DNA from 3 places in the Sutcliffiella cohnii genome. Region 1 is predicted to be linked to each of the others. Evidence: riboswitches for the same ligand, from Rfam matches in the RefSeq annotation. Region 1 holds a riboswitch; each other region holds the start of a gene.

Region 1 (3,283 bases):
AGAAGTAGTTGCCAAGCCTTTTTAAAGATTACTTAATATACGGTATATTAGGTAAAAAAGTTTCAACTATTATTAGTTTGCTTTTTATATTAAAAAAAATGAAACCTTTTCCACCCTAAAACGTTTGAATATTATGACATAAGGAAAGGGGGAAACACAATGTTAAAAAGGATATTGATTGTTTTCCTATTTACGATTATTTGTTTTACTATTTCAATCGTTTGGTGGAGTACTCAATCAAATGTTTCAAGTGGAATATATCCTTTAAATAGTGGTGGCTCTATCGTGTTAACAGTGGAAGAGAACATACCAATTGCGTCATTTTCACTACCTGTTGTGTGGGTAAAAGCTCATCCATGGCAAAAAACGCCTACTATTGATAAATTAATTTTTAGAGATGACAAAGGTAATGTTTTCTCAAAAATGGAAGGGGAATACATTTTACAAGTGGATGAGGATTTACCGTGGTATAAAAGGAACATTCACTCAGAAGTAGAAATGATGATAAACGGTGAATCTAAAGTTACAATTGGGGAAAGGACAATGACCTCGATAAAGGATAGTTTTGATGAAAACTACATGCTGAATTCATTACAATTACAGGTTAACGGGATGGAAGAAACTTTCTCAATGGATAAAACGTACCAATTTACGTTAATAGGTAATGAAGATCAAGTTAGTCATAATAGATGGGTTATGAATGGCCTACTAGGTTTTAATGGAACAGGTTATATATTTAGATTAGATGGCCCAAAGGGAGACGTATTAGAACGCATACTGTTTTGGCTACCAGGTATGACAGAAAATGATATAAATAATATGATGTACACATTTGATGATGATTTTGAATTATACTCGAATGAACTTGATGAATTTAATGGTGAACCTCTTAATTTACCATTAACATTGACGGAAAGAGAAATGCTCCTATATATTCCATTATCCTCCAAAAATATTGATGAGCTAAAAGGGAAAATAGTATATATACAACCATTCTTCCAGTTTAGTAATCAAGATGGAGATCAATATTACTCTGGAGGTATGGGTTCTATAGGTGAATTCTACCCTAAAATCGGCGGAATAAACTTAATATTACCAGAAGAATGAACATACTAATCATAGATTAAAAGTATGTTTTTAAAAAAGATTACAAAAACTATTGACAGAAAATATTTAAAATTGTTATTATTTTATTTAACAACATAATAATAAATGAAACTTCTTATTAAGAGTGGTGGAGGGAACAGACCCGAAGAAGCCCGGCAACCTTCAAACGATTTGAAAGGTGCTAAATTCTGCAAACATTATTGTTTGAAAGATAAGGAGAGGACTGCATATTAATCCTTTCTAATCTTTTAGAAAGGATTTTTAATTTTTGGAGGTGGCGACAACTAGGAATATATTATTGTACGACATCATAACGTAAAATATTTACAACTTTATAAACTCTTATCAAGAGTGACCGAGGGGTCAGGCCCGATGACGTCCAGCAACCTTCAAAAACTTGAAAGGTGCTAAATCCTGCAGACACTTTTTGTCTGGAAGATAAGAGGAGGGAAAATGAACCTCTTCTTATGAAGAGGTTTTTATTTTTGTAGATATTGTAGGCTAGTCAATAGATATTCAAGAAAAAAAGTAAACTTAAAAAATATTAATTTTGGAGGAATGTAACATGTCAAATAATCAAGAGTATAAGTTAGAAACAGTTTTATTACACGGTGGTCAACAAGTAGATCCTACAACAGGTTCACGAGCAGTTCCGATTTATCAAACAACTTCATATGTATTTGAGAGTACAGAACAAGCACAAAACTTATTCGGACTTAAAGAGTTCGGAAACATTTATAGTAGAATTACGAATCCAACAGTTGATGTTTTTGAACAAAGAATAGCGCTATTAGAAGGTGGGGTTGCGGCAGTTGCGTTAAGCTCTGGGATGGCTGCTATTACCTTTTCCATATTAAACATAGCTCAAGCTGGTGATGAAATAATTGCTGCTGAAAACCTGTACGGTGGAACATATAATTTATTCGCAAACACACTACCGAAATATGGAATCAAGGTACATTTTGTAGATACAACAAACCCAGAAAAAGTTAGAGAAGCAATTACCCCTAACACAAAAGCTGTTTTTGCAGAAACAATCGGCAATCCAAGTTTAAACGTGTTGAAAATTGAAGAGATTGCAAACGTTGCGCATGAAAACAATGTTCCATTAATTGTTGATAATACGTTTGCACCGTATGTATGTCAACCGCTTAAATGGGGAGCTGATATCGTTGTACATTCTGCAACAAAATGGATAGGAGGTCATGGTACAACAATCGGTGGGGTCGTTGTAGATGGTGGAACTTTTAATTGGGATCAACCGAAATACCCTGGTTTTATAGAAAAAGATGAAAGTTATCACGGTCTTCGATTTGCCGAGACGTTCGGTCCATTAGCTTATGCTGTAAAGCTACGTGTTCAACTATTAAGGGATATCGGTGCATGTTTAAGCCCACAAAGTGCTTTCCTTCTATTACAAGGGTTAGAAACATTACATTTACGTATGGAAAGGCATAATGAAAATGCGAAAGAAATAGTTGCATTTTTACAACAACATCCTGCTGTTGATTGGGTCACTTTCCCAGGTTTAGAAAACCATTCATCAAACCATTTAGCAAAGAAATATTTAAACAATACGTACGGATCAATTATTGTATTTGGAATTAAGGGTGGAAGAGAAGCAGGTAGAAAAGTCATTGATAGTGTAAAATTATGGTCTCACCTAGCGAATGTCGGGGATGCTAAATCGCTCATTATACATCCAGCTTCAACTACACATCAGCAAGTATCTTCTGAAGATTTACAGAAAACAGGAGTTACAGAAGATTTAATACGTTTATCGGTTGGCATAGAATCCGTTGAAGATTTAAAAAATGATTTAGATCAAGCCTTTTATTCAGCTACTGGATTTACTGTGAAAGGGGCAATTGCTGGAGATGCTTCAAACAAATAATTTATACGAAGTCGGAAAGGTTTGTATTGGTGACTTTGAATTGGAGAGTGGTGTCCATTTAAAAGATGTGGAAGTCGCTTATGAAAGAGTAGGGAACCTTTATGGCGATAGTATAATAGTTTGTCATGCTTTAACAGGAAACCACTTAACAGTCGGGACATCGGTGTCCCCTGGCTGGTGGAGAGATCTTATCGGACCTTCACGTTATATCGATACGAACAAATATAATGTTATTACGATGAATGTGCTCGGAGGCTGCTCGGGCTCAACTGGTCCTACTTC
Region 2 (3,283 bases), 1.1 Mb from region 1:
CAACAGTAGCTATTATTTTCTTATTTATTAGTAGAACAAGTGATGCAATTGAAACGACGAAGATATTAAAAGGTGCTCCATGGGCAATTGTGTTTTTCTCTATAGGAATGTATGTCGTTGTGTATGGTTTAAGGAATGTAGGTTTAACTTCGGTGTTAACAGATGTAATTCAAAAAGCTGCAGATCAAGGATTATTCGTCGCAACAATTTCGATGGGATTCATTGCTGCTATTCTATCATCTGTTATGAATAATATGCCGACTGTTATGATAGATGCAATTGCAATTCAAGATACAAATACTTCGGGTGTAATACGAGAAGCTCTCATTTATGCCAATATTATCGGTTCTGACTTAGGACCAAAAATTACACCGATTGGGTCGCTTGCTACACTACTTTGGTTACATGTACTTAACTTAAAAGGTGTAAAAATTACTTGGGGCTATTATTTCAAAGTAGGAATTATTTTAACAGTCCCAACTTTATTCATAACCTTAATTGGTTTATATATTTGGCTATTAATTATTGGCTAATTACAATAAAAGGAGATAAAACAAATGAGCAAAAAAACAATTTACTTTTTATGTACAGGAAATTCTTGCAGAAGCCAAATGGCAGAAGGTTGGGGAAAGAAATATTTAAGCGATGAGTGGGAAGTTTACAGTGCGGGGATTGAAGCACATGGTGTGAACCCTAACGCAGTAAAGGCGATGAATGAAGCTGGTGTTGATATTTCTAATCAAACTTCGGATACAATTGACCCTGATATTTTAAAGAAAGCAGATTTAGTTGTTACTTTATGTGGTCATGCTAATGATATTTGTCCAGCAACTCCTCCAAATAAGGAAAGAGTTCATTGGGGATTTGATGACCCGGCGAAGGCAGAAGGTTCTGATGAAGAAAAATGGGCATTTTTCCAACGAGTTCGTGACGAAATTGGAGATCGCATAAAGCAATTTGCTGATACAGGTAAGTAATTAAAAGACAGTAACTCCAAATGAGGGGTTGCTGTTTTTTTGTCTGGATATTTTTAAGGAAAAGCATATTTCTTTACATTTATTTGTTAAAAGCCGAAAATAGTAAAAGTGACATTAACAAATGTAGGTGGGATGAAATATGAACATTTCAAATGAAGCAAAAATCGCTTTAGAAAATATATTAGAAGAACATGAAGCAAACAATGTTCGATTATTTCATAATTCAACATGTGGAGATACGCCAGTAGGCATTTCATTAGATAATCCGAAAAAAGATGATATTGTGGTAACGATTAATGAAATTAATATAGCGATGGAGCCAGAGGTAGAGTCACTATTAAAAGGGGTTACTCTTAAAGTTGAGGAAGGACCTTACGGCGAAGCGCTAGTTTTTGAAGGATTAGAATTAAATTGTTGTTGTGATTAACTAATAGATGCTCTTAGTGTAAACGGATTGTATTGAAAATAATTAAAATTAAAAAAACATTGACAGCTACACTTTAACAGTTTAAAGTATTGTTATATAAAAATTATAAATCTTAATACTTGATCTCTTATCAAGAGAGGCGGAGGGACTGGCCCTATGATGCCCAGCAACCGTTCCATAATGGAATTGGTGCTAAATCCTGCAAAACAAGCAATTGTTTTGACAGATAAGAGAGGATAAACCGGATTATGCCGTTTAAAACCTCTCTTTTATCAGAGAGGTTTTTTATTTTACTTACATATCTTTAGCCCTCTCAGTGGATTGTAAATCAAGAGAAATAGGTCGGTATTAAGAGACTTGAAAAAGGAGAGAAATAACAATGAAAAATTGGATAAAAGGATTCTTTGTAGCTGCACTTGCATTTTCATTAATACTAACGGGGTGTAGCAATAACCAGCCTACAAACCAAGGAAGTAATGAGCCAGTTTCATTTGACAATGTTCCAGAACGTTTTTCTAACGGGGAAGGTGCGAAAATTAAAGTCATTCGAAAAATTGGTGGTGATGACCATACGACTCAGTTTTTAGCAGGAGCGAAGGAAGAAGGGGAAGCGTTAGGCTTTGAAGTTGACGTTTTTACAGCAAACGGTGATACTGCTAAATTTCATGATGCTATTGAACAAGCGTTAAATCAAGATTTTGATGGTTTTATTATTTCACACGGTGATGATGCTGCTACAGTAGATGCTGTAAAAAAGCTAACGGAAAACGGAAAAAGTGTTGTGACATTTGATTCTAATCCGGACATTGCTACTGTTTCAGGAGTTACACTAACGTCGCAGGATGATGAAGCATTAGCTCAATTAGCTCTTGATCAGTTAGTAGCAGATTACAATGGCGAAGCAAATATCGTTTATTTATGGGTAGATGGATTTCCGCCGATGGTACGTAGAAACGCGGTATACCAGCAAGTGTTAAACGAAAACAGTGGTATAAATGAATTAGAACGGTTTGGTGTAGCGTCTTCAGATACGTCTGTACAAACGCAAAACGCTGTTGCAGCAATGTTAAACAAGCATGGAAAAGGAGAAATTGATGCTATTTTTGCAACGTGGGACGCATTCGCTATTGGGGCGGCTCGTGCTATAAAAGAAGCTGGCCGTGATGAAATAAAAATTTACGGTATCGACGTTTCGAACGCAGATTTACAAGAAATTCAATCAGAAGGAAGTTCGTGGGAATATACAGCGGCAGTTGATCCGAAGTTAATTGGTGCAGTGAATATGAGAATTTTAGCGAAAAAGCTTGCTGGGGAAGAGACTCCGGATACTTACGATTTAGAAGCATCATTAATTTCTCAAGAAGCATTACAAACGGCGACTGAACCAGTTAATATGGTTAACTTAGCGGATATTGTTGATGGTTGGGGAGTTTCAACTGCCTTCGAAGAGGAATGGATGAAAGTATTAAAAGCCCACTATACAAAATAAGTAATGGAAACACTCTCGATTTTTGAGGGTGTTCCCTTTTCTTTTACAAATGGGGGAACAGTATGAAGAAAATGACACTAAACATGGAGAATATTTCTATTGAATTCCCTGGAGTGAAAGCATTACAACAGGTTCATTTTATCGCAGAAACAGGTAAAGTTCATGCGTTAATTGGTGCAAATGGTGCTGGGAAATCAACGTTAATGAAAGTGCTTTCCGGGAGTTACACCCACTATACAGGCGATATCATAATTAATGAAGAAAAAATTTTCGTTAATTCGCCAAAAGAGGCTCTACAATATGGGATCCAAATTGTCCATCAAGAAGTGGATACTGGTTTAATTCCATATTTAACAGTTGGCGAAAACGTTATGTTGCATAAAGTAGAGA
Region 3 (3,283 bases), 1.8 Mb from region 1:
CCGTTTGGAGTGTTAGAGGAACATTGATTATCGGAACAGTCTTTTGTTTATTGGGACTGTTACCAATTGTAAAAATGATGGAAAAGAAGCGAGAAATAAAAAAAGAAAAAACATCTTTATTACAAAGTTTTCGTTTAAATAAAACTCAGTTAAAATTAATTGGCTTTTTTGCATTTGCACAACTGCTAATCGGCTTTGGATCTGGATTAGTAATCCCGTATTTAAACCTTTATTTTGCCGACAGATTTGAAACAAGTAACACTTCTATTGGATTTATTCTCTCATTAGGTCAAGCGGTTACAGCTGTTGCCATGATTATTGGACCAGCCCTCGTAAAAAGAGTTGGGGAAGTTAAAGCAATTGTTTTATTACAATTATTGTCGATTCCTTTTATGCTTCTTACTGCTTTTACGTATAGTTTTTGGTTCGCGGCGTTAGGATTTTTATTTCGCCAAGCTCTAATGAATGCAGCAAATCCGATCATAACATCATTAATGATGGAAAAGGTTGCCGACTCGATGAAAGGATTGGCAAATTCCATTAACCAAATGGTGTTTAACATAGGTTGGGCGAGTATGGGACCTGTTTCGATGGGGATTGTCTTTTATTTAGGTAGTTATTGGGGATATGCAGTTGTATTTTGTATTACAGCTTGCCTTTATATATGTAGCTCTATCTTCTTTTATATCGTATTTACTCGAAATAGCAAAAAAGTGGTACATCAACAGGTAGCAAATATTTCGTAAATAAGACATATTTCTTGGGAAATAGAACATCACTTTCGGAAATTGACGATATTTGTTTTGAAAAAAGGAAAGGATATTCTCCATTTTTATCGTAATTGTATAACAATACGGAAATCACGGAGGATAATGTCAATGCAAATGGACGAAATGATACAAGATTTTGTTGAACGAGTTAATGAGAAATCATTTATTACACCAATTCTGCCTACCTATCCAATTATATGTACGATAAAAACCTTTAATCAAGTGGACGTGAAATTGCAGTTTGCAAAAGAAGGTATTTCTATCGTGGAAGCAAATGTCAATGGAGATGTACTGATAGCAGGAGAAGAAGAAAATATAACAGATTTGTTGAAGGGTGTAATACCTTTGAGTGATCCTAACATCAAATTTAAAGGAACATATCGGCACTTTTTATTACTGGAATCTATTTTTGTAATGGCAAAACATAAATCTACAAATATAAACATCGTTTCATAATTCTTTGTAAAAAATATATTGACAGCTATTTTGTACCGTGATACGATTACATTCGTAATTCCGATACTTAAACGTTTTAAAGTGTTAGCTACTTAACGTAAAAATAAATATGTCTAAAACTCTTATCAAGAGTGGTGGAGGGAATGTGCCCGTTGAAGCCCGGCAACCGTCAACTTAGTTGAAATGGTGCCAATTCACACAAAGCGTAGTTGCTTTGAGAGATGAGAGAAAGGATTTTTTAATGAGCCTTTCTGTCATGTCGCAGAAAGGCTCTTTTATTTTTTAAAAAGGTTGACACTAATCTTTACTAGAATAGCAAATAAACGTTTGTTTAAGAATAAATAAAATAGGTGAAGCGAAAGAAGGTGGACATCATGATAAGTTTGCAAAATGTAAAGAAAATCTTTCAAGCTAAAAGCGGGGTAGTAACGGCTGTGGACGATGTGAATTTAACGATTCACAAAGGAGAAATTTATGGAATTATTGGTTACAGCGGAGCCGGGAAAAGTACATTAATTCGTATGTTGAACGGATTGGAAAAGCCTTCTTCTGGTGAGGTTTCAGTTGCTGGTCGTAATATTTCTAAAATTAAAGGTCGTGAACTACGTAAAGCCCGCCAAGAAATTAGTATGATTTTTCAGCACTTTAATCTGCTATGGTCACGAACGGTTCGTGAAAATATTGCTTTCCCATTAGAGATTGCTGGAGTAAATAAAAAAGAGCGTATGAAACGTGTGGATGAACTAATCGAGCTTGTCGGATTAACAGGTAGAGAAAATGCTTATCCATCCCAATTAAGTGGTGGGCAGAAACAACGTGTCGGTATAGCGAGAGCGTTAGCGAACAACCCAAAAGTGTTGTTATGTGATGAAGCAACTTCCGCGTTAGATCCACAAACGACAGATTCTATATTAGAGCTACTCGTTGATATAAATAAAAGACTTGGCTTAACCATTGTATTAATTACGCATGAAATGCACGTTATCCGTAAAATTTGTCATCGTGTATCTGTGATGGAAAATGGATCTGTTGTAGAGGAAGGTAACGTATTAGATGTCTTCCGTAAGCCGAAGCAGCTCATTACGCAAAAATTTGTTAAGCAAGTTTCAGAGCCAGAAGAAGCGAAAGACTCGATTGAACATTTGCTAGAAACGTACGAGAGTGGAAAAATAGTACAACTAACATTCGTAGGAGATTCAGCAGAACAACCGATTATTACTCACTTAATTAAAAGGTTCGATGTTGACGTCAATATTCTGCAGGGGAAGGTATCTTATACGCAGGACGGTCCGTATGGTACATTGTTCATTCACGTCGATGGAGCGGAAGCACAAATAGATTCAGCACTTCAATACATCCGAGAGCAACAAGTGGAACTGGAGGTGATGACGAATGTTTGATCGTGTGAATTGGGATAGAGTTTGGGAAGCAACGCAAGAAACGGTGTATATGACAACCATTTCTGTTGCGATTACATTCGTCTTAGGTATTATTTTAGGGTTATTACTCTTTCTCACCTCTAAAGGAAACTTACTGCAAAATAAATTTTTTAATAGCATTATTGCAGCCATTGTAAATATTTTCAGGTCTATTCCGTTTATTATATTAATTGTTCTATTAATACCGGTAACAAGAGCTATGTTAGGTTCTATTATCGGCGCAAACGCAGCCCTACCCGCATTAGTAGTAGGTGCAGCACCTTTTTATGCCAGAATGGTTGAAATTGGTTTGCGTGAAATTGATAAAGGTGTTATTGAGGCTGCCAAATCAATGGGTGCAAGAACGACAACAATTATTTGGAAAGTGCTTATTCCAGAATCTATGCCGGCAATCGTATCTGGTATTACAGTTACAGCTATAGCGATTGTTAGTTATACAGCGATGGCGGGCTTTGTAGGAGCTGGTGGACTTGGAAATCTAGCTTTCTTAGATGGCTTCCAACGTAATAACTGGCAAGTTACATTTATTAGTACTGTCGTTATTTTAATTATCGTATTTATCATCCAATTTATTGGGGATTTATTAACAAATAAATTAGACAAAAGATAGGAGAGAGG

What was found. Region 1 has a riboswitch for S-adenosylmethionine ahead of BC6307_RS09745 (O-acetylhomoserine aminocarboxypropyltransferase/cysteine synthase family protein). Riboswitches for the same ligand answer to the same signal wherever they lie in the genome.
Region 2: another riboswitch for S-adenosylmethionine. It lies ahead of BC6307_RS15325 (sugar ABC transporter substrate-binding protein); the one in region 1 lies ahead of BC6307_RS09745 (O-acetylhomoserine aminocarboxypropyltransferase/cysteine synthase family protein).
Region 3: another riboswitch for S-adenosylmethionine. It lies ahead of BC6307_RS18830 (methionine ABC transporter ATP-binding protein); the one in region 1 lies ahead of BC6307_RS09745 (O-acetylhomoserine aminocarboxypropyltransferase/cysteine synthase family protein).

The regions. Positions count from the first base shown of each region.
Region 1 is NZ_CP018866.1:1,973,917-1,977,199, forward strand. It holds gene BC6307_RS09740 (hypothetical protein) at 160-1,107, shown strand; SAM riboswitch class I at 1,220-1,325, shown strand; SAM riboswitch class I at 1,447-1,552, shown strand; gene BC6307_RS09745 (O-acetylhomoserine aminocarboxypropyltransferase/cysteine synthase family protein) at 1,673-3,001, shown strand; gene metX (homoserine O-acetyltransferase MetX) at 2,985-3,283, shown strand, end outside.
Region 2 is NZ_CP018866.1:3,049,627-3,052,909, reverse strand. It holds gene BC6307_RS15340 (arsenic transporter) at 1-533, shown strand, start outside; gene arsC (arsenate reductase (thioredoxin)) at 558-977, shown strand; gene BC6307_RS15330 (hypothetical protein) at 1,117-1,404, shown strand; SAM riboswitch class I at 1,529-1,637, shown strand; gene BC6307_RS15325 (sugar ABC transporter substrate-binding protein) at 1,784-2,893, shown strand; gene BC6307_RS15320 (sugar ABC transporter ATP-binding protein) at 2,956-3,283, shown strand, end outside.
Region 3 is NZ_CP018866.1:3,725,581-3,728,863, reverse strand. It holds gene BC6307_RS18840 (MFS transporter) at 1-746, shown strand, start outside; gene BC6307_RS18835 (hypothetical protein) at 879-1,226, shown strand; SAM riboswitch class I at 1,346-1,454, shown strand; gene BC6307_RS18830 (methionine ABC transporter ATP-binding protein) at 1,601-2,626, shown strand; gene BC6307_RS18825 (methionine ABC transporter permease) at 2,619-3,275, shown strand.